DNA from 2 places in the Variovorax sp. dw_954 genome. Region 1 is predicted to be linked to the other one. Evidence: predicted binding sites of a transcription regulator. Region 1 holds the regulator's gene; the other holds the start of a gene.

Region 1 (14,928 bases):
TGCCGCCATGACCGACCGCTCGATGCGCTTCGGCGCACCGAAGCCCGAGTCCGCCGCCGCAACCGGCGCGGCACGGTGAAAGGACGCGAGCCGCTGTGCAAGGCCATCGAGCTCGACAGGTTCCAGTTGCCCCGCCGACAGCAGTTCGCCCAGCAGCATCCCGTCCGGGAAGCGCCGCATGCGGACCACATAGTCGATCGGTTCGCCATCGTCGTCAGTTGAGCCGATGCGCGGTGCCTGCGACGTGCCAGTCACAGGCCTGACGTCGCGATACAGGCCGGGTGCCAGTCGCCGATTGAGCCGAAGCTCTTCCTCGCAGAAGTGCTTTCGCGCCGCCAGTGTGCTGAAGTCGACGAAGGCCAGCCGAACCGGCTTCTTGAGCTTGTACGCCATCGACGATGCCAGCAGCACCCAGGAGATGTGCGTCTCGACCAGTGCCACCGCCAGCCCCGACTCGGCCTGCAATCGCTCGCGCAATGCCAGGACCAGCGAGGCGTCCGCAAGTTCAGGGGTGGACTCTGGCCGGTTCATACCTGCGACTGTGCCACCGGCCCGCGTCCATTCCTTGATCCAGGGCAAGGCGTGGTCCGGCGTCGCGCCCTACATTGAATTCCTTCCTTCATCTGCGGAGTCAGTGATGAGCCATTGGCCTGATCGCCACGACAAGGGACCCCTCATGAAAAGCCTGATCACCCGGTGGCATGCCGATCACGTCCATTTCTCGCGCCTCCTGGACCTGCTGAAGCAGCAGGTCGCCGAGTTCCACGACGACGGCGAGCCCGACTACAACCTGATGCTCGACATCGTCTCGTACCTTCGCGAATACGGCGACCGCGTCCACCATCCCCTGGAGGACGCGGCGTTCGAGCTGCTGGTCCTGCGCGCGCCCGAACTGCGCCTGCCCGTCAACCGCCTGAAGCAGGAGCACCGGGCCATTGCCATTGCCGGCGAGGAGCTGGTCGGCCTGCTGAACGGCATCATCGGCGACGCGGTGATCGCGCGCGACAAGGTCGAGGCGGCAGCGGCGCTCTACCTTGCCTACTACCGACATCACCTGGCGACCGAGGAGCGCGACATCCTGCCGCGTGCGGCGCGCCTGCTGGACGAGCACGACTGGAAGTCCGTGGCCAGGACCGTGCCGCCCCAGCCGGACCCGTTGTTCGGCACCATGCAGGGCACCGGATACCGCAACCTGCGGGACGCGCTGAACCAGCACGCCTGATGATCGGCACGCCGCGAGGCCGAAAGCGCCGTCATCGAGCGGGATACCGGCCGTCGCGTATGCCGATATGGCGCAAGCAGCGCGCCCGCACTACTATCCGCGCGTGAATATTCCCACCCACCTGGCCGTCCTCGACGACGAAGTCGACATCACCCAACTGTTGGCAACCTACCTCGGCAACCATGGCTTTCGCGTCAGCCAGGTGCATTCCGGCAAGGCACTCATGGAACTGATGGCGCGCGACGCGCCGGCGCTGGTGCTGCTCGACCTGGGCCTGCCCGGCGAAGACGGCTTCTCCATTGCGCGCGCGTTGCGCGAACACTGGCGCTGCGGGCTGGTGATCGTGACCGGCCGTGGCGATGCCGTGGACAAGGTGGTCGGGCTGGAAGTCGGCGCGGACGACTACGTCACCAAGCCTTTCGACCTGCGCGAGTTGCTGGCACGCATCAAGGCGGTGTTGCGGCGGCTCACGCCCGCCAGTGCGCCGCCTGCGCCCGCGCCCGCGGAACCGGCAGCGTCCACGTCGCTGCGCTTTGCACAGTGGCAGCTCGACACCGCTGCCCGCCGCTTGCTCGACCCGAGCGGCGCCGAGGTGGCGCTCACCGCCGGCGAGTTCGACCTGCTGACCACGTTGGTCACGCATCCCGGCCGCGTGCTGTCGCGCGACTTCCTGCTGGTGCACACGCGTGGCCGCGATGGCGGCCCTTTCGACCGGACCATCGACGTGCAGATCGGACGCCTGCGCCGCAAGGTCGAGGCCGACCCCGACAACCCGCAGATCATCAAGTCGGTGCGCGGCGCCGGCTACATCCTGGTGCCCAGGGTCGAGGCCGGATGATGACGCCGTTGCCGTCGTTGCCGGAAATGGACGACGGCGCCTTGTTCCGGACGCTCTTCGGCGCCTATCCTGACGCGCTGCTGCTGGTCGACCGGCAAGGCACGATCCGGCTGGCCAACCCCGCGGCGCTCGACCTGCTCGGCTATTCGATGGACCAGCTCACCGGTCTGTCGATCGAGCAACTGGTGCCTGATGCGATACGGCCCCGCCATGCCGCATGGCGCGGCGCCTATGCCGAGCAGCCGCGCGCCCGTGCGATGGGCACGCAGATGGACCTGGTCGCGCGGCGCCGCGATGGCAGCGAGGTGATGGTCGAGATCGGCCTGAGCCCGCTCCAGGACCATGGCCTGCCCTATGTGGTGGCGGCCATCCGCAGCGTGGGCGACTACCCGCGCGTCAGGCAGGCCTTGCAACGGGCGCGCTATGCGGAGCACCTGGCCCGCTTCGGCCGCCTGGCGGTGGAGGCGCGCGGCTCGCAGCAGCTGCTGGAACTGGTGCCGGTCATTGCATCCGAAGCGCTGCAGGTCGAGATGGCCAAGGTGCTGCTGCTCGAGGCCAGCGGACTGGAGTTCCGCATCGCGGCGGGCGTCGGCCTGCTGCCGGAAGAGTCCGCCGGGCGACGCATTCCGAACACCCCCGGATCGCCTTCGGGCCATGTGGTGGCGACCGGCGAATCCGTGCTGATGCGGGACTATGCGAGCGAGCATCGCTTCACCATCCCGGCGCACTACATCAAGGCCGGCATGGTGTGCGAGCTCTCGGTGGCGCTGGGCGACCGGGGCCGCACCATCGGCACGCTGGCGGTGCGCTCGCGCACGCCACAGCGCTTCGGCGATGACGAGGTGCGCTTCCTGGAGTCGCTGTCGAGCATGCTGGCCACCGTGATGCAGCGCACCGCCAGCGAGGAGGCGCTCAATCACGCGCAGCGGCTGGAGACGGTGGGCCAACTCACCGGCGGCGTGGCGCACGACTTCAACAACCTCTTGACCGTGATCTCCGGCAACCTGCAGGTGCTGGAAGAGCTGCCCGCCTGCGCCGACGACGACATGGTCCGGCAACTGGTCGCGGCAGCACACCGGGCCACGCGGCGGGGCGCCGAGCTGACGAGCAAGCTGCTGGCCTTCTCCAGACGGCAGGTGTTGCAGCCGACCGTCGTCGACACGCTGGCCCTGCTGACGTCGCTGACCGGCATGCTCACGCGCACGCTCGACCAGCGCATTGCCATCACGCTCGACGCGCAGCAGGTCCTGTGCATGGCCGACCCGGTGCAACTCGAGTCCGCATTGCTGAACGTGGCCATCAACGCCCGGGACGCCATGCCGCACGGCGGGACGATCGCCTTCGCATGCGCGCCCGCGGCAACGCTGCCCGCCGAACTCCGCGCGGACCCCAGCCCCGCGGCCGAAGGCTACGTTGCCATCGCCATCACCGACACGGGCACGGGCATGCCGGAGTCCATCATGGAACGCGCCTTCGAGCCCTTCTTCACCACCAAGGAAGCCGGCCGCGGCACTGGCCTGGGCCTGTCGACGGTCTACGGTTTCGCCCGGCAGTCACACGGCGGGATCACGCTGCGCAGTGTCCCCGGTGCCGGCACGACGGTGACGCTGTACCTGCCCCGCGTCGAGAAGCGCACGAGCTTGGATCCGAACAGCGACGCCGCCCCGCCCCGCCGCGTCCCCTCGGGCCTCCACGTCCTGCTGGTCGAGGACGATGCGGAGGTGCGCAAGGTGGTCGAGGCGTTCCTGGCCGCCATGGCCTGCGAGGTGGTCGTCTGCGCGGATGCCGAGGAAGCATTGCGGGCGCTCGACGAGAACACACCGTTCGACCTGCTGCTGACCGACATCGTGCTCGGCCACGGCATGCGCGGCACCGAACTGGCCGAAGTGGCACGCGCGCAGCGGCCAGGGTTGCCGGTGCTGCTGATGTCGGGCTATTCCAGCGACCTGCTGGGCGAGCCCTACAAGTGGGACCTGCTGCGCAAGCCCTACACCCGCGCTGAACTGGAACGCGCGATGGCCAGGCTGCTGAACAGCGCTCAGTGAAGGGCTTCGGCGCCTACGGCGGGCGTGCTGACGTCCCGGATGAAACTCGTCAGCGCCTCGACGCGCGGAATGTGGATGTCGCGCCGACCCTTCTCGACGAAGCGGATCACGTCGCCGCGCGCCAGCCGCGACAGCGCCCGACTCACGGTCTCCAGCGTCATGCCGAGGTAGTTGCCGATCTCGGCACGCGTCATGCGCAGGGTGAACTGGTCGGTACGCAGGCCGCGCTGGTCGAGCGCATCGGCCCAGTAGCGCAGGAAGCCCGCGACCCGCGCATCGGCCGGCTGCGAGCACAGGGACAGCATCGAGTCGTGGTCGCGCACCAGCTCGCGGCTCATGGCGCCATGCATCGCGGTCAAGAGCGCAGGTGTGCGCACGGCGGCCTGGATCAGCGCGTCATAGCGGATGGCCCACACCTCGCCCGTGTCCATGGCGATGGCGTCGCAGCCGTACTGGTTCTCGGCGATGCCGTCCAGGCCCATCCAGTCGCCCTTGAAATGCAGGCTGACCACCTGCTCGCGGCCATCGCCCGACAGGTTGACCATCTTGAAGAAACCGGAGCTGACGACATAGAGGCAATTGAATTGCTGGCCCACCTGGTAGACCACGTCGCCACTGCGAACGACCCGCCGCTGGATCGGCACGCTGTCCTGGAGCAGCTGGAGCATCGCTGCAATGCGGCTGACGCCGGAGGTGTGGTTCGGCGTGATGGTGGGCGCTTCGTTCATCGCTGGCTCCTTGCGGTTGGATGAACAAAGCTTAGAAAGCGGGTGTAACTGGCAGGCGACGGCGGGAGCGGCCTGGGTAACAGTGGGTGAATGCCTTGTGTCCGCTGTGTAACCACGAAGATCCGCGATGCAGTTGCCGGATGCAGGCACGCCTTTCATTTCGCTGGCATTTGAGTGCTTCGGAAGGTGTGAGATTTCGTAGCGAGGGCGCCAAGGTCGGGTTGAGGACCGGAACCGTACACCCGTACGGTGAGGACCGCAGACCCGGGATTGGCGTCCGCAGTAGAAAGATTCACACCTTCTCAGCGGCACCAGTCGCCGATGGCCTGCCCCATGTCCATCCACAGCGCCTGCAAGGCCAGGGCGGCCAGCAGCAGGCCTGCAACGCGGGCGCCCCAGCCTTCGCGCGATGGCCCGAGCCTGTGGCCCACCGCCGCGTACAGCCATGGCGCCGCTGCCAACGACAACCCGCTTCCCAGCGCGAACAGGACCATGGCCATGGCCCCGTCCAGCGCGCCGTTGCCCAGGCTCGCCAGCGCGAGCGCCGAATAGAGCAAGCCGCAAGGCATCAGGATCCACAGCGCCCCCGTCGCGAACACGCCGAAGCCCGACCGCGTGTGCGGCCGCACGCGCAAGGCCAGCGCCTTGCCGAAGCGATGCGCCCAGGCCGGCTGGCGACCTTGCACGATCAGCGCGAGCCCCCAGGCCAGCGTGGCCGCGTGCAGCAGCACCCACAGCGGTTTCAGGGCCGTCACGTGCGCGCCCGCGAACGCGAGCGATTGCGCCGCCAGCGCCACCGCGGCCCCGCCCAGCGCATAGCTCGCGATGCGACCCGCATGGAACGCCAGGGTGGTGGACGGCGCCCCCACGGATGCCGCCCCGGCGGCGCCGGTTGTCGGCGCCCGCACCAGCCGGATCACCCCGGCCGTCGGCGCGCCGCACATGGCCGCGCAATGCGGTCCGCCGGCAAGGCCCATCAGCAACGCGGCGGCGGCGAGGCCGGCCTGCATCACACGATCCGCGAATAGCGCGTCCTGTTGCGATCGGCTTGCAGGTAGCGGTCGAACACCATGGCGATGGCGCGCACGAAGAACCAACCCGTCGGCGTGACTTCGAGCGCGTGGTCGCTCAGGTGCACGAGGCCGTGCGCGATCAGCGGGCCGAGCACGGCGAACTCGGGCGCGAAGTGGTCGCGGAAGTCGATGAAGTGGGCCTGCCCCAGCGCCTCGAAGTCGAGGTGCCCCTGGCACATCAGGGCCATGATGACCGAGCGTCTCAGCAGGTCGTCGCGCGACAGCGCCAGGCCACGCACGACCGGCAGGCGACGCTGGTCGAGATGGTCGAAGTACTCCTCCAGCGACTTCGCGTTCTGGCTGTAGGTCGCGCCGATGCGTCCGATGGCCGACACGCCGAGCGCCAGCAGGTCGCAATCCGGCTGCGTGCTGTAGCCCTGGAAATTGCGATGCAGCCGGCCCTGGCGCCTGGCGACGGCCAGCGCATCCTGCGGCAATGCGAAATGGTCCATGCCGATGTGGACGTACCCGGCCGCACTCAGCACCGCGATCGATCGCGCCAGCATCTGCACCTTCTCCTCGGCAGGCGGGAGCTGCTCGACATGGATGCGGCGCTGGGCCTTGAACCGGTCGGGCAGGTGCGCATAGGCATACAGGGCGACGCGGTCGGGCCGCAGCTCGCACACCTGCTCCAGCGTGCGCTCGAAGGATTCCACGGTCTGCAGCGGCAATCCGTAGATCAGGTCGACGTTGACCGACTTGAAGCCCAGCGCCCGCGCGGCCGCCACGAGCTCGAACACCTGCATGGCGGGTTGGACACGGTGGATGGCCTTCTGCACGTCGTGGTCGAAATCCTGCACGCCGAAGCTCAGGCGGTTGAAGCCGAGCACCGCCAGGTTCGCAAGGCGTTCGGCGTCGACGGTGCGCGGATCGACTTCGATCGAGCGCTCGCAATCCGGTATGAAGGTGAAGGCGCCGTAGAGGATGCCCATCAGTTCGGCCAGTTGCGCGTCGTCCAGGAAGGTCGGCGAGCCGCCCCCGAGGTGCAGCTGGCTCACCGACGCGCCTTGGCCCACCTGCGCCATCTGCAGCTCGACCTCTCGCGCGAGGTAGTCGAGGTATTGCCCTGCCCGCTCGTGGTGGCGCGTGACGATCTTGTTGCAGGCACAGAAGTAGCACAGCGACTCGCAGAACGGCACATGGACGTAGAGCGACAGCGGCTGCGCGCGGGCGCCCATGCTGCGGCGCTGGCGCAGTGCCTGCGCATAGTCCGCAGCGTCGAAGGCTTCGACGAACCGGTCGGCGGTCGGATAGGAGGTGTAGCGCGGGCCGGCCACCCCGAAGCGCCGCAGCAGGGCGACCGACGGCAGCGTCGGACGGACCGGCAGCGGTGCGGGTGGGGAGTTCGAAGACATCGGCGTGGCTCGGGCAATGGAACCCACGCAATGTGCCTCCCCAGGCCGTTCTGCGTCTTGATGTGCATCAAGCCCACGGCAGGTGGCGCCGGCCAGAATCCCGCCAACCAAACGACGCGCCCATGACCATTCCACAGCCCATCCAGGTCGCCTGCTCCAACTGCAACCTCCGGGAGCTCTGCATGCCCCCCGGCCTGCAACCCCACGAACTCCAGCGCATCGACGGCCTGGTCAAGACACGGCGCAAGCTGCGCCGCCGCGAGACGCTGTTCCACAACGGCGAGCGCTTCACCTCGCTCTACGCCATTCGCACCGGCGTGTTCAAGACCCGCGTGGCAAGCGACGACGGGCGCGACCAGGTCACCGGCTTCCAGATGGCCGGCGAGATCATGGGGCTGGATGGCATCGTCAACGAGCACCACAACTGCGACGCCGTCGCACTCGAGGACGCGGAGGTCTGCGTGATTCCGTTCGAGCGGGTCGAGGCACTGTCGCGCGAAGTCCCGGCGCTGCAACGCCACGTGCACCAGATCATGAGCCGCGAGATCGTGCGCGAGAACGGCGTCATGCTGCTGCTGGGCAGCATGCGGGCGGAAGAACGGCTCGCCGCGTTCCTGCTCAACCTGGTCCAGCGGCTGCACGCGCGTGGCTTCTCGCGCTCGGAGGTGGTCCTGCGCATGACGCGCGGGGAAATCGGCAGCTACCTCGGCCTCAAGCTGGAAACCATCAGCCGGACGCTGTCGAGATTCGTGGTGGACGGCATCGTCGAGGTGCGGCATCGCAACCTGCGCATCCTCGACCCGCAGGCGCTGCAATGCATCGTCAATCCGCCCGGGCGTTGAAGCGCCGCGCCAGGGGATCGTCCTCGGGCGGCTCCAAGGTCAGTGCCACCGAGAGCGCGCACGCGGCAGCCGACATCGCCCAGAAAGCGAAGAAGCTGGCGGTGTAGACGGCCTGCCGCGTCAGCCCGAGTCCTTCCCTGCCCCAGCGCATGTCGGACGGATCGATGATGGCGAACACCACCAGTTCCATCAGGCTCGCCAGGATGAATGCGGGCCACAGGATCGCGATCCATCTGCGCGCACTCATGGCTTGGCCTTGGGGCGCACCGGGACGTCCTCGGCGGGCGTCATCGCGTGGTTGCGGCCCATCTGGGCGGGAACCGGGCTCTTGTCGGCCAGGGTGCGGTTGATCTCGATGCCCTTGCGGTAGTAGTCCTCCTCGACCACCGTGTCGGTGGTGTGCATGGCGAGCCACGCGGAGGCCAGGCTGGCCACGATGACGGCCGCCGGCAGGCCGATCACCAGCCACACCAGCGGGTAGCGCCACCAGGGCGGCGGCGCCGATGCTTGTTCGTACGCTGTCATGCTTTCTCCTTGCTTGTTCATCGGGGCACCAGGAACACGGCCTTCTCGGAGACGTGTGCGCCGCCATCGGCAGTGCCCACTTCGAAGTGCACCGTGTGCGAGCCGGGCGGAGCCTTGTCGGCCGGCAATTGCAGGCGCACCGCGACCCAGCGCGACTGGGCCGCGCCGACTTCGACAAGCTCGTCCGAGGCCACGTGCAAGCCGTCCAGGCCGGTGGCCGCGATGCGGTAGGCCTGCTGTTTCTCGGTGGCGTTCATGATCTGCAGGCGGTAGACGTTCTCGAGCTGTCCGCCCTCCGCGATGCGGGCGAGCGATCCCCTGTCGCGCACCACGTCGACCTTCAGCGGCACCCGCAGGACCAGGCTCGCGAGCAGGCCGATCGTCAAGGCGAGGAGCACGCATCCATAGACCAGCACCCGCGGCCGGAAGACGCGTCGCCACACCTGCGACGAGGACCAGCCCTTCGCGAGCCCGTTCTCGGTCGCGTAGCGGATCAGGCCGGGCGGCAGCGCCATGCGGTCCATCACGGTGTTGCACGCGTCCACGCAGAGGCCGCAGCCGATGCACTCGTATTGCAGCCCCTGCCGGATGTCGATTCCGGTCGGGCACACCTGCACGCACAGCCCGCAATCGATGCAGTCGCCCAGTCCGAGCGCCTTGCCGTCCCGGCCCTTGGCGCGCACGCCGCGCGGCTCGCCACGCCCGGTGTCGTAGCTCGCGATCAGCGTGTCGCGGTCGAACATCGCGCTCTGGAAGCGGGCGTAGGGACACATGTACTTGCAGACCTGCTCGCGCATGAAGCCGGCGTTGCCATAGGTCGCGAAGCCATAGAAGACGACCCAGAACACTTCCCACGAGCCCATGCGCGTCTGCAGGAATTCCATGCCTAGCTCGCGGATCGGCGTGAAGTAGCCGACGAAGGTGAAGCCGGTCCACATCGCGATGCCGATCCAGACGACGTGCTTGAACCACTTCTTCACCAGTTTCTCGAGCGAGAAGGGTTCGCCGTCCAGGCGCATGCGCGCGATGCGGTTGCCCTCGATCTTGTGCTCGACCCACATGAAGATTTCCGTGTAGACCGTCTGCGGACAGGCGAAGCCGCACCACAGTCGACCGGCCACCGCCGTGAAGAGGAACAGCGACAACGCCGACAGCACCAGCAGGCCCGAGAGGTAGATCAGGTCCTGCGGATACAGCACCAGCCTGAAGATGTAGAAGCGCCGCGTCGCCAGGTCGAACAGCAGCGACTGGCGCCCGCCCCATTGGACCCACGGCATCGCGTAGAAGAAGAGCTGGGTGGCGAAGACCAGGGCCCAGCGCCAGCGGGCGAACTTGCCACGCACCGTGCGCGGGTAGATCTTCTTCGACGCCTCGTACAGGCCGACCGACTCCCCGGCCCCGCCCGCCGCGACAGGCACGATGGGGATGGTCTTGCGGGGCCGCACGGCGTCGGTCATGGCCAATTGCCCGGTTCAGGGCGCGGCCTTGGCGGCCGACTGCGGCTTGTTCGACAAGCCCCACACATACGACGCCACCACCTTGATCTGCGCCTCGGTCAGGCGCCCTTCCTGCGGCGGCATCACGTTGTGCTTGCCGTTGTTGATCATCGCGATGATGGCTTCCTGGCCAAAGCCGTGCAGCCACACCTTGTCGTTCAGCGCGGGCGCGCCGAGGGCCTGGTTGCCGACGCCGCCGATGCCGTGGCAGGCGGCGCAGGCCGTGAACTTCGACTTGCCCAGCTCGGCGCGCAACGAATCCGTCGAACTGCCCGACAGGCTCAGCACGTACTGCGCGACGTTCTTGACGTCCTCTGGCGTACCGACCGCCGCGGCCATCGGCGGCATCACGCCGATGCGGCCCTTGGTGATCGTCTCGATGATCTTGTCGGGCGCGCCGCCGTGCAGCCAATCGGTGTCGGTGAGGTTCGGAAACCCCTTGCTGCCGCGCGCGTCGGAGCCGTGGCATTGCGCGCAGTTATTCATGAAGATGCGCTCGCCGATGGCCATGGCCTTCGCATCCCCGGCGATCTGTTCCACCGGCATGGCCGTGTAGGCGGCGTAGACCGGCACCAGTTCCTTGTCAGCCTGTGCCACCTCCGCCTCGTACTGCCCGCCGGCGCTCCATCCGAGCTTGCCGTTGAAACTGCCGAGGCCGGGAAAGAAGGCCAGGTAGGCGAAGCCGAACAGGATGGTGATCACGAACAGCCCGACCCACCACAGCGGCAGCGGATTGTTGGCCTCGCGCAGGTCTTCGTCCCAGACGTGGCCGGTGGTGTTGTCGTCGCTGGCCACCACGCGCTTGCGCGCCGTCAGCCACAGCAGCAAGGCGCAGGCGAGGATGCTGACCACGGCAGCCCCGGCGACGTAGTTGGCCCAGAAGTCGTTGATGAAGTCGTTCATGGCGTGCTCGCTTCAGTCCTGTTCGAAAGGAAGCTGCGAGGCCTCTTCGAAACGGCGCGTGTTGCGGGGCGAGAAGGTCCAGGCCAGGATGCCCATGAAGACGAGGAAGCAGGCGACGGTGGCGCCGATGCGAAGCGTTGTGAGGTCCACGGCTCAGGCTCCTTTACTTGAGCGCGAGGCCCAGTGATTGCAGGTAGGCGACGGTGGCATCCATCTCGGTTTTGCCCTCGACATCCTTGGCGGCCGAGGCGATTTCCTCGTCCGTGTAGGGAACGCCGACACGACGCAGCGCACGCATGTGCGCCGGCAGCGAGGCCGCGTCGACCGGGTTCTTCTCGAGCCACGAATAGGCTGGCATGTTCGACTCGGGCACCAGGTCGCGCGGCTCGTTCAGGTGGATGCGGTGCCACTCGTCGCTGTACTTGCCGCCGACGCGCTGGAGGTCCGGCCCGGTGCGCTTGCTGCCCCACTGGAACGGATGGTCGTAGACGAACTCGCCGGCCACCGAGTAGTGGCCGTAGCGCAGCGTCTCGGAGCGGAAGGGCCGGATCATCTGCGAGTGGCAGCCGTAGCAGCCCTCGCGCTGGTAGATGTCGCGCCCCGCCAGTTGCAACGCGGTGTAGGGCTTGAGGCCCTTGATCGGCTCGGTCGTCGACTTCTGGAAGAAGAGCGGCACGATCTCGACCGCACCGCCGATCGCGACGACCAGCAGGATCAGCACGATCATCAGCAGGTTGTTGGTCTCGATCTTCTCGTGCGTGAAGCCGCTGGAGGATTTCGGGTTCGAAGACATGGTGTTGTTTCCTCAGGCGTGGGCCATCGCGAGCGGCGGAATCTGCGCGCGGGCCGAGATGCCGGTGACCACGGTCATCCAGACGTTCCAGGCCATGACCAGCATGCCGCCGAGATACATCAGGCCGCCGACGAGGCGCACGACGTAGAACGGAAAGGTCGCCTTCACGCTCTCGACGAAGGTGTAGGTGAGCGTGCCATCGGGGTTGATGGAGCGCCACATGAGCCCCTGCATGACACCTGCGATCCACATCGCGGCGATGTAGAGCACCACGCCGATGGTGGCCGTCCAGAAGTGGACCTCGATGGCCTGCACGCTGTACATCTCGGTGCGGCCGTACATCCGCGGGATCAGGTAGTAGAGCGAGCCCATCGTGATGAACCCGACCCAGCCGAGCGCGCCCGAATGCACGTGGGCGATGCCCCAGTCGGTGTAGTGGCTCAGCGCGTTGACCGTCTTGATCGACATCATCGGCCCCTCGAAGGTCGCCATGCCGTAGAAGGACAGCGCCACGATCAGGAAGCGAAGGATCGGGTCGGTGCGCAGCTTGTGCCAGGCGCCCGAGAGCGTCATCACGCCGTTGATCATCCCGCCCCAGCTCGGGGCCAGCAGGATCAGCGAGAACACCATGCCGAGCGACTGCGTCCAGTCGGGCAAGGCGGTGTAGTGCAGGTGGTGCGGCCCGGCCCACATGTAGGTGAAGATCAGCGCCCAGAAGTGCACGATCGACAGGCGGTACGAGTACACCGGCCGCTCGGCCTGCTTGGGGATGTAGTAGTACATCATCCCGAGGAAGCCGGCCGTGAGGAAGAAGCCCACCGCGTTATGGCCGTACCACCACTGCACCATCGCGTCCTGCACGCCCGCATACAGCGAGTAGCTCTTCATCCAGCCCGCCGGCATCGACATGCCGTTGACGATGTGCAGCAGCGCCACCGCGATGATGAAGGCGCCGAAGAACCAGTTGGCCACGTAGATGTGCCGCACCTTGCGCTTGCCGATGGTGCCGAAGAACACGATGGCATAAGCCACCCACACCACGGCGATGAGGATGGTGATGGGCCATTCGAGCTCGGCGTATTCCTTGCCGCGCGTGAAGCCCATCGGCAGGCTGATGGCCGCCGCGACGATCACCGCCTGCCAGCCCCAGAACACGAAGGACGCCAGCTTCGGCGCGAAGAGCCGGACCTGGCAAGTGCGCTGCACGACATGAAAGCTCGTCGCCATCAAGGCGCAGCCACCGAAGGCGAAGATCACCGCGTTGGTGTGCAGCGGACGCAGCCGCCCGTAGCTCAGCCACGGGACGCCGAGGTTGAGTTCCGGCCAGGCCAGCTGCGACGCGATGATGACGCCGACCAGCATGCCGACGACGCCCCACACGACCGACATGAGCGCGAACTGCCGCACCACGGTGTCGCTGTAGACCGCTGCGGGAGGGGTTGGAGATTGCATCGCGGATCCTTCTTTTCCTTGGATGCGCGCAGTGTCCGAGGCCGGCCTGCGAGGATGCTTGATACAGATCAATCGTTGCGCAGAATGCGCTGCCCCTCTGCATCGACGTCCTCGAACTGCCCACGGTCCACGGCCCACCAGAGGGCGACGAGGATCAGCAGCACCAGCGCGACGGAGAGCGGAATGAGCAGGAAAAGGATGTCCATCAATGCCCCGCTTCGCTGCGGCCTGCAAGTCGCGCCGCATTGAGCACGACCACCAGCGAGCTCGCGGCCATGCCCAGGCCTGCCAGCCACGCAGGCAGCATGCCCGTCGCCGCGAGCGGCACGCACAGCGCGTTGTAGCCCGAGGCCCACCACAGGTTCTGGCGGACCACGCGCATCGTGCGCTTCGCTTGTGCATGGGCGGCGGGAATCGCACCGAGGTCCTCGCTCATCACGATGAAGTCCGCACGCGCCTTGGCGAGCGGCACGGCGTTGCCGAGGGCGAAGGACGCATCGGCGCGGGCCAGCACAGGGCCGTCGTTGAGCCCATCGCCCACCATCGCCACGCCATGGCCCTCGTCCTGCAAGGCCTTCATGAAGGCCAGCTTGGCCTCGGGCGTGCAATCGCCGTGCACGCTGCGGATACCGGTCTGCTGCGCGACTGCGCGCGCAGCGGCGGCGCGATCGCCGGAAAGCAGGTGCACCGACAGGCCTTGCGACCGGAGCGCATCGATCGCGGCTGTCGCCTCGGCACGCACGTTCTCGTCGAGGACAAAGCTCGCGACCCATCCTTGCGCATCGCTCAGATGGACCTGCGGCGCGTCGGCACCCAACGGGACCACGCCGCAAAAGGCAGCCGAGCCCAGCAGCATGCGGCGCGTCCCGGCCTCTTCCTTCCCCTGTTCGACCATGCGAGCTTCCACGCCCATGCCGACATGCTCGATGGCCTGCACGAGCTTCCATGAAGAGGCAGGACGCGACGCGGCATTCCATGCGTCGACGAGGGCCTGTGACGCCGGATGGAGCGACTGCGCGGCGATGGCCGCTGCACGATCGAGCGCTTCACCGGCCTGCATCCCCGGCCGGCATCGGATGTCCAAGTGGCATGGCGTGTCCAGGGTCAACGTGCCCGTCTTGTCGAAGATCACCGTATCGACGGCCGCCAATTCCTCCAGCCCCTGGAGGTTGCGCACCAGCACGCCGTGCCGGGCCAGCATGCCCGCGCTGGCCAGCGTGGCCGCCGGCGTGGCCAGCGAGAGCGCACAGGGGCAGGTGACGATCAACACGGCGACCGCGACCATCAGCGCCTTGCCATGGTCCACCGGCCACCAGAAAGCCGCAGCCATCATGGCCGCGCACAGCACGAAAAACAGGAACGGTCGTGCCGCGCGGTCGGCCATCGAGGCGAGCCGGGGCTTGTGCAGCGAAGCGCTTTCCATCAGCGACACGATCTGCGCGAAGCGCGTGCCCTGCCCCACCGACTCGACCCGCACCTCCACCGTCGACGACAGGTTGTGGCTGCCGGCCAGCACGCGCGCGCCCCGGTCGCGCACCACCGGACGCGATTCGCCCGTGAGCAGGGCCTCATCCGCGGTGGTGCTGCCGAGGCTGATCACGCCGTCGGCCGGGAAACTCTCGCCGGGCCGCACGCGGACCACGTCGCCGCGCAGCA
Region 2 (14,928 bases), on a different contig from region 1:
GCGACCATCGGCCCCCGCGGTGTGCCGCAAGCCGCCATGCGCCTGCTGGAAAAGGTCCGCGACGACCCGATCGCCCGGCAAGCGGCGCACTACGCGGCGGCGATGGCCACCTTCTGGCTCGGCGACTTCGCGGACTCCGGCGCGCATGCGGTGGAAGCCATCGCGCTGTATCGCCCGGACCAGCATCACCTGATGCTTCAATTGTTCGGCGAGGACCTGTCGGTGTCCTTCGCCGGGCACCTGTCGTGGTCACTCTGCTTCCGGGGCTTCCCGGACCAGGCGCAGCAGGTCAGCGCGCGAATGCTGGAGCAGGCGCGCGCGATGGCGCATCCCAAGACCTTGGCAATGGCCCTCCTGTTCGCCACCATGTTGCGCCGCTGGCTCAACAAGCATGCGGAGACCATCCGCCTCGCCGGGGAGACCATTGCGCTCGCGCGCCAGCACGGCATGCTGCACTGGATGGCGACGGGCGAAGCCCTGCAGGGCAAGGCCCAGGTCCTCCAGGACGGCCACCGGGACCAACACGCGCTCGCGGCGCTCACGGCACTGGCGGCCCGCCTCAGCGCCGCCTCGCCTTCGTACTCGGCGCTGCGCATGGCCGACATGGCCGAGCTTCACATGCACCTGAACTTCCACGCGGAAGCGCTGCGCCTGCTCGACCAGGCGCAGGCCGATGAGCTCAGCACCGGCAGCCTGCAGTTCGCGGCCGAGCGCCATCGCCTCCGGGGCCTGTGCCTGCTGGCGCTCACGCCGCCCGACGCGGCGGCCGCGGAGGCCGCATTCGAACGCGCCCTGGCCATCAGCCGCGCCCAGGGCGCCAAGACGCTGGAGTTGCGTGCCGCCGTGTGCCTGGCCCGGCTCTGGCGGCAGCAAGGCAGGCACGCGCAGGCGCGCCAGTTGCTGGCGGAGACGCACGGATGGTTCACCGAAGGATTCGACACGCCGGATCTGCTCCTGGCGGCCGGACTCCTGCAGGATACGGCTTCAGGCGCAGAACAAGGCGGAGCGCCGCAGACCGCTTGATTGCGAAGTCGTCATCAGATCGCGGTGGTCGTCGGCAGCAGCCGGTCGTACTCCGACTTGACCACCGCATAGCACTCGCAGGTGCGCCGCTCCAGGCCCTTGCGGTCCAGCACCGTGATGTGGCCGCGCGCATAGCGGATCAGGCCCGCATGCTGGAGCTTGAGCGCACCCTCCGTCACGCCTTCGCGCCGCACGCCGAGCATGTTGGCAATCAGCTCCTGCGTCATCACCAGTTCGCTTCCCCGCAGGCGATCGAGGCTCAGCAGCAGCCAGCGGCACAGTTGCTGGTCCAGCGAATGGTGCCGGTTGCACACCGCCGTCTGCGCCATCTGGGTGATCAGCGCCTGCGTGTAGCGCAGCAGCAGGTGCAGCACCGCGCCGGCGCGGTTGAATTCTTCCTTCATGAGTTCCGCCTTGAGCCGGAAGCCCCGCCCTGCGCTCTGCACCACCGCGCGGCTCGGCGTCGACTCGCCGCCCATGAAGAGCGAGATGCCCACGATGCCTTCATTGCCCACCACCGCGATCTCGGCCGAGGCGCCGTTCTCCATCACGTACAGCAAGGACACGATGGCAGTCGTCGGAAAGTACACGTGGCTCAGCGTCCGGCCCGATTCGTAGAGCACCTGACCGAGCGGCAGGTCGATCGGTTCGAGGTCAGGCAGCCAACGCTTCCGCTCCGCATCAGGCAATGCGGCCAGCAGGCGATTGAGGAGGGGATCGGGGGACTTGGGCATGGCGCAACTCCGCAACAAGGCAGGCACTGGACTCGAGTCGGGGCTTGCGCCCCCACGCCGCCCTCGCTTCAGGCCAGTATAGGCATCTCGTGCCCCCATTGGTGCGCTACCGGACAGTCCCCACACGCCGGGCGGCGGATCAGAGGATGCGCAGCGACCGCGCCTGTTCCGTCAGTTCGCCCCTGAAGGCCGGATGCGCAATGCCGATGAGTTCCTGCGCACGCTGCTTCGCGGACTTCCCGCGCAACTGGGCCACGCCGTATTCGGTGACCACGTAGCTGATGTCGTTCTTGCTGGTGCTGACGTGCGTGCCCGGCGACAGCACCGGGACGATGCGCGAAATGGTGTCGCCCTTGGCCGTCGACGGCAGCACGATGAAGGACTTGCCGCCGCGCGAGCGATTGGCCGCACGAACGAAGTCGGACTGCCCGCCCGTGCCCGAATAGGGCGACAGCCCCAGGCTCTCGGAGCCGCACTGCCCCAGCAGGTCGATCTGCAAGGTTGCGTTGATGGAGACCAGGTTGTCGTTCAGCCCGGCCAGCGCCGGATCGTTGGTGAAGTTCACCGGATGCATCTCCAGCGCCGGGTTGCGGTGCATGTAGCGGTAGAGCTTGCCGGAGCCGAGCGCGAAAGTCGCGATCGACTTCCCCGGCAGGTAGTTCTTGCGCTTGTTGGTGACGGCCCCGCTTTCCACCAGCGAGAGGATGCCGTCGCCGATCATCTCGGTGTGGATGCCGAGGTCGTGCTTGTGCGTCAACTGCATGACCACCGCGTCAGGAATCCCGCCGTAGCCGATCTGCAGCGTCGATCCATCGTCGATCAGGTCGGCGACGTACTTGCCGATCGCCTGCTGCACCGGGCCGATGACCGGCAAGCCGACCTCCAGCACCGGATCGCTGCTCTCCACCAGCGCCGCGACCTTCGAGACGTGCACGCGGCAGTCACCGAAGGCGACGGGGACGTTCGGGTTGACCTCCAGTACCACCGCCCGCGCCCGGGCCACGCCGGCCATGGTGTAGTCGGCGCCCAGGCTCAGCGAGAAAAAGCCGTCCTCGTCCATCGGCGAGGCCATGCTGAACACCACGTCGGCCGGGATCTGCCCGCGCTCGATCATGCGCGGAATCTCGGAAAAGTAGTTGGGGATGAAATCGATCCAGCCGGCCTGCCCACCGGCACGCGTCGCGCCACCGTAGAAGAAGGCCACGTGCCGCACATGCTGCGTGGTCTCCGGGTCGATGTAGGCGTATTTGCGGACGGCCAGGATCTGGGCGACCTTCACGTCGCGGAAGTCGAGGCGCTGCTCCGACAGCGCAGTGAGCAATGCCGGCGGTTCGCCGACGCCCGTGGGCACGATGATGAAATCGCCATCGCGCACCTGTCGCACGGCCTCTGCGGCGGAAGTCCGCTTTTCCTGGTACTGCGCCTCGAACGACATGCGGTTTGCTCCTTGTGGACCGTTGCGGACATTGCCGGGGACATTGCCGCCGGCAAGCGTCGAATATAGGGCGGCTTCCGCCACTCTCGCAGTCGTGCTTCCACGGGGTTTGATTTGGCGCAAAGGCCTGCATCGACCCATACTCGCCCACTCCATGTCGGAGAGCGGGAACAGCGGCGTGAACAAGCTCCGAAGAATCCTCCTGACGCTTGCCATCGGGGCCGCCTGCGCCCCCTGCGCCGCCCTCGCGCAAGGGCAGGCATCGAAGCCGCGGCGCATCGGCTACCTGGACACCGCTTCGGCCAGCACCTCCAGCAACCGGCTGGACCGGCTGCGCGCGGGCCTGCGCGACCTCGGCCAGGTGGAAGGCAGGGACATCGTCATCGATGCGCACTGGGCCGAGAGCGCCTACGAGCGCCTTCCCGGGCTCACCGCTTCACTGCTGGCGCAGAAGCCGGACCTCATCGTGGCCGCGGGGCCGGCCGCCATCCTGACCATGCGCAAGGCCACCAGCACCGTGCCCATCGTCTTCGCGGCAAGTGGCGATCCGCTCGTGTTCGGCTTCGTCCGGAGCCTGTCGCGACCCGGCGGCAACGTGACCGGGGTGTCCAGCGTCGGCGCCGACCTGAGCGGCAAGTACCTGGAGTTCCTGCGCGAGGCGATACCCAGCCTCTCGACGGTTGCCGTGCTGATGAACCCGGGGCATCCCGGCCACCCCGACTACCTCCGGAGCATCCAGGCGGCCACCCCGGCGTCGGTGCGAGTGCTCCCGCTGCGAGCGGCGGACGCCGGCCAGATCGAGGCGGCCTTCGACGCGGTCAGGCAAGCTCGCGCGCAAGCCGTGATCGTGCTCGGCGACGGGCTGTTCTTTTCGCAGGCGCGCCGCATTGCCGAACTGGCGATCCAGCAACGCCTGCCCACGCTGTTCTCGTCGCGGGAGCCCGTGCAGGTCGGCGGGTTGATGAGCTATGGCCCGAACCTGGCTGAGCAGTTCTACCGGGCCGCGAGCTATGTCGACAAGATCCTGCGTGGCGCGCATCCCGCGGATTTGCCGGTGGAGCAGCCGACGACCTTCGAACTGGTCATCAACCTCCAGACCGCCAAGACGATCGGGTTGACGCTGCGGCAGGCGCTGCTGCTGCGTGCCGACGTGTTGCTGTGAATCGCCGGGCCGCCGCCGTCAATGCGTCTTGCGCAGCACCGCCACCATCTCCGCCACGATCGACGCGGCGATCTCTGCCGGCCCGATCGCGCCGATGTCCAGGCCCGCCGGGCCATGGATCCTGGCGCCTTGATCGGCCAGCACGCCGGCCTGCTCCAGCCGCGCCAGCCGCGCCGCATGCGACTTGCGGCTGCCCAGCGCGCCGATGTAGAAGACATGGCTGCGCACGGCTTCGATGAGCGCCGGGTCGTCGATCTCCGGCGCATGCGCCAGCACCACCACCGCGCAGCGGCTGTCCAGGCGCAGCGACCGCATCGTCGCGCCCACGTCGCCCACCAGCATGTTCGCCCCGGAGACCTCCGGCCCCACGGCATGGGCGCGCGGCTCGATGATGGTCACTTCGAAGCCGATCAGTTGCGCCGCGTCGCGCAAGGCCCGGGCCGTACGCACCGCCCCCACCACGAACAGCCGCAAGGGCGCGTTGAACACCTGGAACAGCACCTCGTCCCCTTCCACGAGCGCGATGGCGGTGTCGTCCATGCGCGCACGCTTGTGGGCCTCGCTCGCCCATGCGCCCGACGCGGGACCGTCCGACGAGATCAGCAAGCGGCGACCGTCGGACAGCCCGGTGCACAGCACCACGCTGCGGCCGCTGCGCATCGCATCGAGCGCCTCGCGCAACACCTCGACCTGGCCGCCCTGCCCGCCTTTCCTGCTGCCATCGATGCATTCCAGCCGGATCTCCAGTCCGCCGCCGCAAGCCATGCCGGCGGCCGAGGCGGTGGCGTCGTCCACCGACACCTTCACCATCGTGTCCTTGCCCTCGGCCAGCACGCCCAGCGCGGCCGACACCACCAGCGTGTCGACGCTGGCGCCGAACAGCGTGCCGAAATGCGTGCCGTTCTCGTGCACGGCCATCTGCGTGCCGGCGCGCCGCGGGGCGGTGGACCATGCCTTGACCACCGTGGCCAGCACCACGCCGGCGCCGGCGTCCTTCCACTTCAGCACCTGTTCCAGCACCGCCGCCGCCAGGTCGCGCGCCTTTTCACCATGGATGTCCGTCATGCCGATTCCTTTGCAGCTACAAGGTTGTTCCGGAGCGCGGACCATGCCACCTCAGGAGACTCTCGTATGTACCACCGCAGGCAATTCCTGAACACCCTCGCGGCATCTTCGCTGGCCGCGTTGCCGGGCTTGATGCTCAGCGCAACGGCGAGGGCCGCCAAGACGACTTTCGAGCTGACGCTGAGCGACGCCGAATGGAAGAAGCGCCTGTCGCCGCAGCAATACGCGGTGCTGCGCCAGGCCGATACGGAAACGCCCTTCACCAGCCCGCTGAACAAGGAGCATCGCGCCGGCGTGTTCTCCTGCGCGGGTTGCCAGTTGCCGCTGTTCTCGTCCGCCACCAAGTTCGACAGCGGCACCGGCTGGCCCAGCTTCTGGAAGCCGCTCGACAACGCCGTCGTCAAGGCCACCGACACCACCTTCGGCATGACCCGCGACGAGGTGCTGTGCCGGCGCTGCGGCGGGCACCTTGGACACGTGTTCGACGACGGGCCCAAGCCGACGGGGCTGCGCTATTGCATGAACGGGCTGGCGCTGGCTTTCACGGCGGGGACTGCGCCGGCGGCTTGAATGCCGGCCATCCCGGTCTTGGTGGCCAGCGACGCGAGGCCAGCGATCGCGCACGTCATTCCAGCGATGTCACCGCCGCCAACAGACCCGTCAACGCGCGAATCTCCGCCTTGCAGGCCTCGGCCGCGGTCGTCTCGATGTTGCGGTAGTGCTCGATCAGCCGGCAGCCCACGTCAGTGACGACGCTGCCGCCGCCATGCTCGCCGCCCTTGCCGGATTCGACTGCCGGCTTTTTCAGGGCGCTGTTGAGCTCGTTGATGAGGAGCCAGGCGCGCCGGTACGACATGTCGATGGCCTTGGCGCCCGCCGTGAGCGAGCCGGTCTCGAGGATCGCCTCGAGCAACTGGATCTTGCCGGGGCCGATCGCGATGGTGTCGCCGGTCGTGATACGCATGCGGAAGCGCACCTTGGGTCTGGCCTCCGTCGAATTCGCAGGACTGGCGGTCTTCCGGGGTTTGGCGGCGGCGGGCGCGGATTTCGCAGGGGCTCTGGGCATTTCGACGGCATCGTGGGAGTTGTTCGGCCGCAGGTTACCGCGACCTTGCCGCCCGAGCCTAGAGGGGAAATCTGCGCAAGTGCCTGTACAGGGTGCTGCGGTGCAAGCCCAGGCTGCTGGCAGCCCGCGCGACATTGCCGCCGGCCGCCTCCAGCGCAGCATGGATCGCCCTCGCCTCCACATCCGACAACTGCAGCACCTGGCGCACCGGGTCCGCCACCGCTGGCTCGAACGGCGCAGCGCCGGTCGACAGGCCTGCCTCCCGATTCGAAGGCACGCTGCCAACCCCGAGCACCGACCCCGGCTCGGCCAGCGCAATCATGATCCGCAGCACCGACACCAGTTCGCGGATGTTGCCTGGCCACGGCTGCCGTGCCAGGGCGTCGGCCGCGTCGTCCTGCAAGCGCAGCTTCGCCGCCTTCCCACCCAGCTCGTCGAACAGGCGGCGGATCAGCAGCGACTTGTCCGTGCGCTCGCGAAGGCTCGGAAGGCGCAGCGCATAGCCGTTGATGCGGTACATGAGGTCGGCGCGGAACGCGCCCGTCGCGCTGAGGGCCGGCAGGTCGCAATGGGTGGCGCAGACGAGCTGGAACTCCACCTGCACCGGCCGCCCGGCGCCCAACGGCGTCACGACCCGGTCCTCCAGCACACGCAGCAGGCGCGTCTGCAGCATGAGCGGCATGTCGCCGATCTCATCCAGCATGAGCGTGCCGCCATGGGCCTCGCGGATGCGGCCGGCGGCGCCCTGGCGACGCGCTCCGGTAAAGGCGCCCTCCTCGTAGCCGAACAGCTCGGCCTCGATCAGCGTCTCGGGCAAGGCCGCGCAGTTGACGACGACCATGGGCCCGCCGCGCCTGCGGCTGGCCGAATGCAGGCGCCGCGCGAACACCTCCTTGCCGACGCCGGTCTCGCCGGTGACCAGCACCGGCACGCCGGCATCCAGCACCTTCACTGCGGCCCGCAAAGCGGTACTCACCGCGTCGTCGTCTGCAATGTCGCGGCGTGCCGGCTCATGGGGCCCATGCGCTGCGCTGCCGGCGCCGGCCAGTGCCACGCTGCGGCGTGCCAGCGCATGCTGCCGGCTCATCACGATGCGCGCGCCACCCGGCAGGTTCACGCTCTCTGCATGGCCGCCAGCGGCCGGCCAGGCGCTGCCCAGCAGGCGCTCGACCGGCTGGTCCAGCACCGACTTCCATTCATGCCCGAGCAGGGCCAGCGCGACGCGATTGGCCGCGACCACCTGGCCGTCCACCACGTACAGCAAGCCTTCGCGCGCGCTGCCGATCAACGCCCCGTTCGCGTGCAGCCGAATGATGTCGCCCCTGGATCGGGACAGCATCATGCGGTGCTCGATCTGCTGCGAGGCCATGCGCACGAGCCCCAGCGTGTGCCCGTCGATGCGAACGGCATCGCCCGATATGTCGAGCACGCCTGCGATCTCGCCGCGGCCATTGAAGATCGGCGCCGCCGCGCAACCGAGCCCGCCGTTGCCCGCCAGGAAATGCTCGCCACCCAGCACGGCCAGCGGATGGCGCTCCACCAGCACCGTGCCGATCGCATTCGTGCCGCATTGCCGCTCCGACCATTCGACGCCCGGCAGCAGCGCCACGCGCTGCGCCTTCGGCAGGAACTCCGGGCTGCCGATCTCGTCGAGGATCACACCGCTGGCATCCGTCACGATGACCACGCAACCCTGCCCGATCGCATGCTCCGCGAGCGCATCGAGTTCCGGCTGCGCGCTTTCGATCAGCAGGCGCGAGGATTCGCGATGCTCGCGCAACTGCGCGCTGCTCATCGGCGCCGGCCCCGCGTTCCAGACGCCCGCGCCGCGCGAGCGCGCCCACGAGCGCGAGATGTGCGGCGCGACCCAGTCGGTCGGCGCCAAACCCTGGTTGAAGAAGAGTTCGCGGGCGTGTTGCGTCCTGCGGATCGCTCCTGCGGCTTCCAGCATCGGTTGTCTCCGTTTGCGCGGCTGTCGCGCGTCGCGACATATTCGCATGGATATGTCGCAAGCGTGTGTCGCAGTTTGCGACAGCCCGCGTCGCGCAAGGGTCGACTGCCCGCCGTGCGCAGGGAAGCAACGCCCGGGATAGTCCCTAGAAGAAGCGGTACAGCCATTGCATTGCGTCCAGGGTCGCGACCTGCGACGCTCACAACCATCAGTTTGGAGAGAAACATGGACATGTTGGAACCCGGCAAGTTCGGCACCGAAGTGCCGTTCAAGAAGCGCTACGACAACTTCATCGGCGGCAAGTGGGTGGCCCCCGCCGGCGGCCAGTACTTCGAGAACGTGACGCCGATCACCGGCAAGGTCTTCTGCGAGATCGCGCGCTCCACGGCCGAAGACGTGGACCGCGCGCTCGATGCCGCGCATGCCGCCAAGAACGCATGGGGCCGCACTTCGCCGACAGAGCGCGCCAACATCCTCATGAAGATCGCACAGCGCATGGAAGAAAACCTGCCCATGCTGGCGATGGCCGAGACCTGGGACAACGGCAAGCCGATCCGAGAAACGACGCTGGCCGACATGCCGCTGGCGGTCGACCACTTCCGCTATTTCGCCTCCTGCATCCGCGCACAGGAAGGCGGCATCAGCGAGATCGACAGCCAGACCTATGCGTACCACTTCCATGAGCCTCTGGGCGTCGTGGGCCAGATCATTCCGTGGAACTTTCCGATCCTCATGGCGGTGTGGAAACTCGCGCCTGCGCTCGCTGCGGGCAACTGCGTCGTGCTGAAGCCGGCGGAGCAGACTCCCGCTTCGATCCTCGTGCTGATGGAATTGATCGGCGACCTGCTGCCGCCGGGCGTCATCAACGTGGTGAACGGCTTCGGGCTCGAGGCCGGCAAGCCGCTGGCGTCCAGCAACCGCATCGCCAAGATCGCGTTCACGGGCGAGACAACCACCGGCCGACTGATCATGCAATACGCCAGCCAGAACATCATCCCGGTCACGCTGGAACTCGGCGGCAAGTCGCCCAACATCTTCTTCGAAGACGTGATGGCGAAGGACGACGGCTTCCTCGACAAGGCGCTGGAAGGCTTCACGATGTTCGCGCTGAACCAGGGCGAGGTCTGCACCTGCCCCTCGCGCGCGCTGATCCACGAATCGATCTACGACCGCTTCATGGAAAAGGCGATCAAGCGCGTCGAAGCCATCAAGCAGGGCAGCCCGCTGGAGATGAGCACCATGATCGGCGCGCAGGCCTCCAACGAGCAGCTCGAGAAGATCCTGTCGTACCTCGACATCGGCAAGCAGGAAGGCGCCAAGGCGCTGACCGGCGGCGAGCGGAACAAGCTCGAAGGCGAACTGGAAGGCGGCTACTACGTGAAGCCGACCGTGTTCCAGGGCCACAACAAGATGCGCATCTTCCAGGAAGAGATCTTCGGCCCGGTGGTGTCGGTGACCACCTTCAAGGATGAGGACGAAGCGCTGGCCATTGCCAACGACACGCTCTACGGCCTGGGCGCCGGCGTCTGGAGCCGCGACTCGAACCGCGCCTTCCGCATGGGCCGAGGCATCCAGGCCGGCCGCGTCTGGACCAACTGCTACCACCACTACCCGGCGCACGCGGCCTTCGGCGGCTACAAGGCGTCCGGCATCGGCCGCGAGAACCACAAGATGATGCTCGACCACTACCAGCAGACCAAGAACCTGCTGGTGAGCTATTCCGAGCAGCCGATGGGGTTCTTCTGACCATGGATCTGCGCCGCGTCACCTGCACGCCAGCGGCCGAGGCGCTCATCGACGTGGTCCGTGCCAAGCACGGGCCCGTCATGTTCCACCAGTCCGGCGGCTGCTGCGACGGCAGCGCGCCGATGTGCTACCCGCAGGGCGAGTTCATCATCGGCGACCATGACAAGATGCTCGGCGTGATCCACGGCGCGCCCTTCTACATCAGCGGGCCACAGTTCGAATACTGGCAGCACACGCAGCTGATCATCGACGTGGTGACGGGGCGCGGCGGCATGTTTTCGCTGGAGGGGCCGGAGGGGCTTCGCTTCCTCACGCGCTCGCGGCTCTTCACGGACGAGGAGTGGCAGCAACTCGAATCGGCCGAGTTATCGTAATATCCGGCAAAACATATCGCGCAGGCTCCACCCAGTGGCAAGCTTGCGCGATTCTTCCGTGTATCGATGGAGCGTCCGATCCATGTCCGCACCCTTCGCGCTGAACCTGTCGCGTTCTTCCGGCTTCGCGACCGGACCTGTTCCCAATGTCTACCGCCAGGTCGCCTGCTGCGAGGATGACGCGGCCGAGATCGATGCCGAGAGCAGGGGACGCTCGCGCGTGCAACAGCTCAACCCGCACGTGCATTGCTCGGTCATCGGCACCTGCCTGAGCACGGCGGAACTGCGCAAGATCGTCGCGAAGCACGGCCACATCGATGCGGCCCGTGCGTCGGATGTCGAGATCCATCACGAAGGCGTCTCGATCGCCAGCCAGACGGCCGGCGGCAAGGCCTTGTCGAAAGCGCTGGACAAGCGCCATGAGGCCGTCATCCGCAGCTTCGAGAAAGCCAAGGACGCCGATGCGCTGGAAGCGCTCTGGCAGCAGGCCCTGCAGGGTGGCGCCATCGCCGGCGCCTACTGGGCGCTGATGTCGCACCGCCATGTCACGGCCGAATTGCGGCAGCGCGCCTTCGGCGACGTGCACATGCTGTCGCACCTCGTCGGCGCCGCCAACCGGGCCGACATCCGCCGACTGGCCACGCTGGAGCAGGAATGCGCGGATTGGCGCGAGCAGTCCGAACGACTGCAGGCGCGCATCGCCGAATTGCTGCAGGAGAACCAGCAACTGAGGCTCGATGTCGAGGGGCTGAAGATGGAGAGCAGCGTGGCCCGCGTCCGGCCGGCGGAGCCACCGGGTGACGTCGAGTCGCTGCAGCGCGAACTCTCCGTGGAACGGCAGTTCAGCGCATTGCAAATGCAGCGATGCGACACAGCGGAACAGCAGCAGGCCGCCAGTGCGGCCAGCGAGGAGCGGCTGCGGGCCGAACTCGAAGGCGCAAGGCGCCACATCGACATGCTGGGCCGCGAACTGCATGGCGCGGAGGCGCACCTGCAGGCGCTCGCCGCACCGGAACACGACACGTCGGAGAGCCTGCGACTGGCGATCCAGGGACGCAGGGTCCTCTATGTCGGCGGTCGGCCCAGTTCGACGCCGGCCATCCGCAAGCTGGTGACCGATTCAGGCGGCGAATTCGTCCATCACGACGGCGGCCTGGAAGACCGCAAGGGCCTGCTCGCGAGCGCCCTGGCCGGCGCGCACCTGGTTGCTTTTCCGGTGGACTGCGTCGATCACGACTCGGCGGGCAACCTGAAGCGGCTCTGCACACGGCACGAGGTGCCGTTCCTGCCGCTGCGCACGGCCAGCGTGACCTGCTTCGCCGCCGCGCTGCTCGCCCATGCGGAAGAACAAGAGCCAGCCAGGCCCACCTTCCGAATGTGTCTCCGGCATGGATGAGGCTTCAAAAGGTGTGAAGATTTCGTAGCGAGGGCGCCGAGGTCGGGTTGAGGAGCGGAACCGCACTCTCGTGCGGTGAGCACCGCAGACCCGAGATCGGCGTCCGCAGTAGAAAGATTCACGCCTTTTGTCAGTCGGTGCCGATCATCACGCTGGACGCCTTGATGACCCCGTAGGCCTTGCCGCCTTCGACCAGGTTCATGCCTTCGGCCGAGGTGGAGGTGATGGTGGAGACGATCTGGACGCCTTCGGCGATCTCGAGCGTGACCTCCGTGGTGACCGGACCCTTGACGATCTTGATGATCTTGCCGGTGAGGACGTTGCGTGCACTGATTTTCATGGGAGCCTTCTAGTCAAGCAGTTGATTTGGAACGCAAATGTAAACGCATATGTTTCAATTGGCAGCGCTGCCGGCCACGAACACCTCCACCGCAATCAGGTTCGAGACCAGGCGCCCCTGCTTCACCTCGCCCGGAATGACGAGCCGCGCGACGCCGTTCGCGCCCAGGCCTGCGCCGTTGACGTCATAGGCGATCAAGGCGCCCTTGGCACCGAATCCCGGGTCGATTTCGCCGAGGGACACGGCCGCACGGTAGCCATCGCTACCGGTGGCGACGGCGTACGCCGACAAGGTCGGGTTCTTGACCGATGCCGGCAGCTTGAGCCCCACCGTGTTCAGCAGGGTCCACAGGCTGACGCCGGTATAGGTGCTGCTGCCGATCGTCTGGCTGGACTTTGGCAGGGCCTGCAGCGCGGCGAGGTCGAAGCTTGCCGGCGCGGTCACGGCGCCCGAGACCCTGAAGGAAGGCGATACGCCGCCTCCAGTGCCCGGCACGGTGGCGGCCGATGCGAAGACGTCGAGCCTGGTGAGGTTGGAGACATAGCGCCCGCCCTTCACATCGCCCGGCGCGGTCACGCGAACCGGCCCGTCGCTGGAATTCAGCGGCCCATTGAGGCCAGACACCGTCTCCAGGTACGCCAGGATGCTCGGCTTGTTGCCGAAATCCGGGCTGAGTTCACCGAGCGTGAAGATCACCTGGTAGCCGTCGCTTCCCGTGGCCAGCGCGTAGCGGCTCAGGACGTCGTTCTTGCGCGAGGCGTCGTTCTGGATGCCCGCGTCGCCGAGGATCGACCACAGGCTGGCGCCGGTGTAGGTGTGTGTCTGCGGCGTGGTGCCGCTGTTGAAGGTCACCGTCTGCGTCACCGCCGGCTTGGCCGCCAGCGTACCCAGGCTCACGCCCGACGGATGGTCGACGGCGCCGCCGACCTGCACCACCGGCGTGAGAAGCGCCGCCGCATTGGACGAATCGCCACCGCCTCCGCCGCATGCGCTCAACAGCGCCGCAGCGCAGGCTCCGGCACAAGCAATCCACTTCTTGGAACCATGCATGTCTTGTTCTCCCTTTTCAACGACCTTGTGGCAGGCCGATTGCCTTGTACCCATTGCGCGCGAGGATCGCTTGCCCTTCCGGCGACAGGATGCGCAGCGCGAGCAGCATCGCCTCCGGCTTTGCGCCCTTGACGACCGCCAGGCCGTATTGCGGGCCCACCTGGAGCTCCGGCACAAACGGCACCATCGCGACTTCCTTGCTCAGCTTCGCGTAGCGCTCGCGGCCCGAGCAATAGACGACCGCCAGATCGACCCTGCCGTCATTCAAGGCATCGAGGTAGTAGTCGCCGCTGGGCGAAGGCGGCGCGCCGGGCGGGTTGTCGAGCACCACCGCCCTGCCCTGCAGCGCGGCCTCCGCGCCAGGCTTGAGCCGGCCCGCGGCGGTGAACAGTTCGACCGTGTAGTCACCCAGCGGATCGACCTTTGGCGGCGAGACACCGACCTTCACGCCCGCCTTCAGCAGCGCGTCCAGCGCCCCGGCACTGTCGATGCGGCCAGCGCGCGCGGGTGCCAGAAGGCACAGCGTGTTCTGCGCGAACAAGGCCATCACGCTGGCCCGGCCATCCTGCACCAGCTTGCGCGCGTGGCCCAGGTCGGCGGAGGTGAAGACGTCGACCTTTTCCCCGGCCTCGATGCGTTCGCGCATGCGGCCCGACGCGCCGAACTGGGTGGTCACCGGGATCTTCTCGCTGGCGGTGAAAGCTGCTGCCACCTCGGTCATGGCTTCGCGCAAGGAGCCTGCGCCGTAGAGCACCAGGCCGTCTTGCGCCCATGCAGGTGACGCGCACCCGAACACCGCCAAAAGCGCAGGAAGAAAAGGCAAGACCAACCGCCGGGAAGCGATGCGCATGAATGAATGTCTCCGGAACTTTGCTTCGACGGAACGCCGAGCGTTGTATTCCGCAAATCATATCGCGGCACTTGCGGCCGCGCGCGTCAACCTTCGCGCGGCGCCTTGCCCACCATCTTCGCGGCACGCAGGAAGTCGAAGTCCACGCCCCTGTCGGCCTGCATCACCGATTGCAGGAACAGCTTGCGGTAGCCCCGCTCGGCCGTCGGCTCGACCACCGGCGACGCCTCGGCGCGGCGCGCCAGCTCCTCGTCCGACACCAGCAACGCGATCTCGCGCCTGGCCACGCTCAGGCGGATGCGGTCGCCGTTGCGCACATGGGCCAGCGGCCCGCCGATGGCGGACTCCGGCGTCACGTGCAGCACGATGGTGCCGAAGGCCGTGCCGCTCATGCGTCCGTCGGAGATGCGCACGATGTCCTTCACGCCCGCCCGCGCCAGCTTGCGCGGGATCGGGATGTAGCCGGCCTCCGGCATGCCCGGCGCGCCCTTGGGGCCGATGTTCTTCAGCACCAGCATGTCCTGCGCCGTCACGTCGAGGTCGTCGCGGTCGATGCGCGTCACCAGGTCCTCGATGTTCTCGAACACCACGGCGCGGCCCTCGTGCTCCATGAGCCCGGGGTCGGCGGCGGACTGCTTGATGATCGCGCCGCCCGGCGCCAGGTTGCCGCGCAGCACCGCGATGCCGCCCTGCGGATAGATCGGGTTGGCGGCCGGGCGGATCACGTCCTGCCTGA

What was found. The regulator FNR, encoded in region 1, switches genes on or off when oxygen is low (the NO sensors DNR and NnrR bind a similar motif). The targets are predictions, from matches to a motif close to TTGATNNNNATCAA.
Region 2: HB681_RS33005 (acetyl-CoA hydrolase/transferase C-terminal domain-containing protein) is a predicted target of FNR. The motif match lies at 3,302-3,315, and genes of this name have one in related genera.

Annotation. Positions count from the first base shown of each region.
Region 1 is NZ_JAAVVD010000003.1:19,866-34,793, reverse strand. It holds gene HB681_RS06255 (bifunctional aminoglycoside phosphotransferase/ATP-binding protein) at 1-531, opposite strand, end outside; gene HB681_RS06250 (hemerythrin domain-containing protein) at 677-1,222, shown strand; gene HB681_RS06245 (response regulator) at 1,326-2,060, shown strand; gene HB681_RS06240 (ATP-binding protein) at 2,057-4,105, shown strand; gene HB681_RS06235 (helix-turn-helix domain-containing protein) at 4,099-4,833, opposite strand; gene HB681_RS06230 (sulfite exporter TauE/SafE family protein) at 5,136-5,843, opposite strand; gene hemN (oxygen-independent coproporphyrinogen III oxidase) at 5,843-7,261, opposite strand; gene fnr (fumarate/nitrate reduction transcriptional regulator Fnr) at 7,384-8,103, shown strand; gene HB681_RS06215 (hypothetical protein) at 8,084-8,350, opposite strand; gene HB681_RS06210 (FixH family protein) at 8,347-8,628, opposite strand; gene ccoG (cytochrome c oxidase accessory protein CcoG) at 8,646-10,085, opposite strand; gene ccoP (cytochrome-c oxidase, cbb3-type subunit III) at 10,101-11,027, opposite strand; gene HB681_RS06195 (cbb3-type cytochrome c oxidase subunit 3) at 11,040-11,177, opposite strand; gene ccoO (cytochrome-c oxidase, cbb3-type subunit II) at 11,191-11,820, opposite strand; gene ccoN (cytochrome-c oxidase, cbb3-type subunit I) at 11,833-13,272, opposite strand; gene ccoS (cbb3-type cytochrome oxidase assembly protein CcoS) at 13,341-13,478, opposite strand; gene HB681_RS06175 (cation-translocating P-type ATPase) at 13,478-14,928, opposite strand, start outside.
Region 2 is NZ_JAAVVD010000032.1:19,007-33,934, reverse strand. It holds gene HB681_RS33015 (AAA family ATPase) at 1-1,023, shown strand, start outside; gene HB681_RS33010 (Crp/Fnr family transcriptional regulator) at 1,038-1,757, opposite strand; gene HB681_RS33005 (acetyl-CoA hydrolase/transferase C-terminal domain-containing protein) at 1,897-3,192, opposite strand; gene HB681_RS33000 (ABC transporter substrate-binding protein) at 3,371-4,354, shown strand; gene HB681_RS32995 (XdhC/CoxI family protein) at 4,373-5,419, opposite strand; gene msrB (peptide-methionine (R)-S-oxide reductase MsrB) at 5,486-5,989, shown strand; gene HB681_RS32985 (LysR family transcriptional regulator) at 6,045-6,383, opposite strand; gene HB681_RS32980 (sigma-54-dependent Fis family transcriptional regulator) at 6,544-8,436, opposite strand; gene adh (aldehyde dehydrogenase) at 8,662-10,182, shown strand; gene HB681_RS32970 (DUF779 domain-containing protein) at 10,185-10,556, shown strand; gene HB681_RS32965 (DUF2325 domain-containing protein) at 10,639-11,952, shown strand; gene HB681_RS32960 (molybdopterin-binding protein) at 12,083-12,292, opposite strand; gene HB681_RS32955 (molybdopterin-binding oxidoreductase) at 12,347-13,342, opposite strand; gene HB681_RS32950 (extracellular solute-binding protein) at 13,359-14,192, opposite strand; gene HB681_RS32945 (IlvD/Edd family dehydratase) at 14,279-14,928, opposite strand, start outside.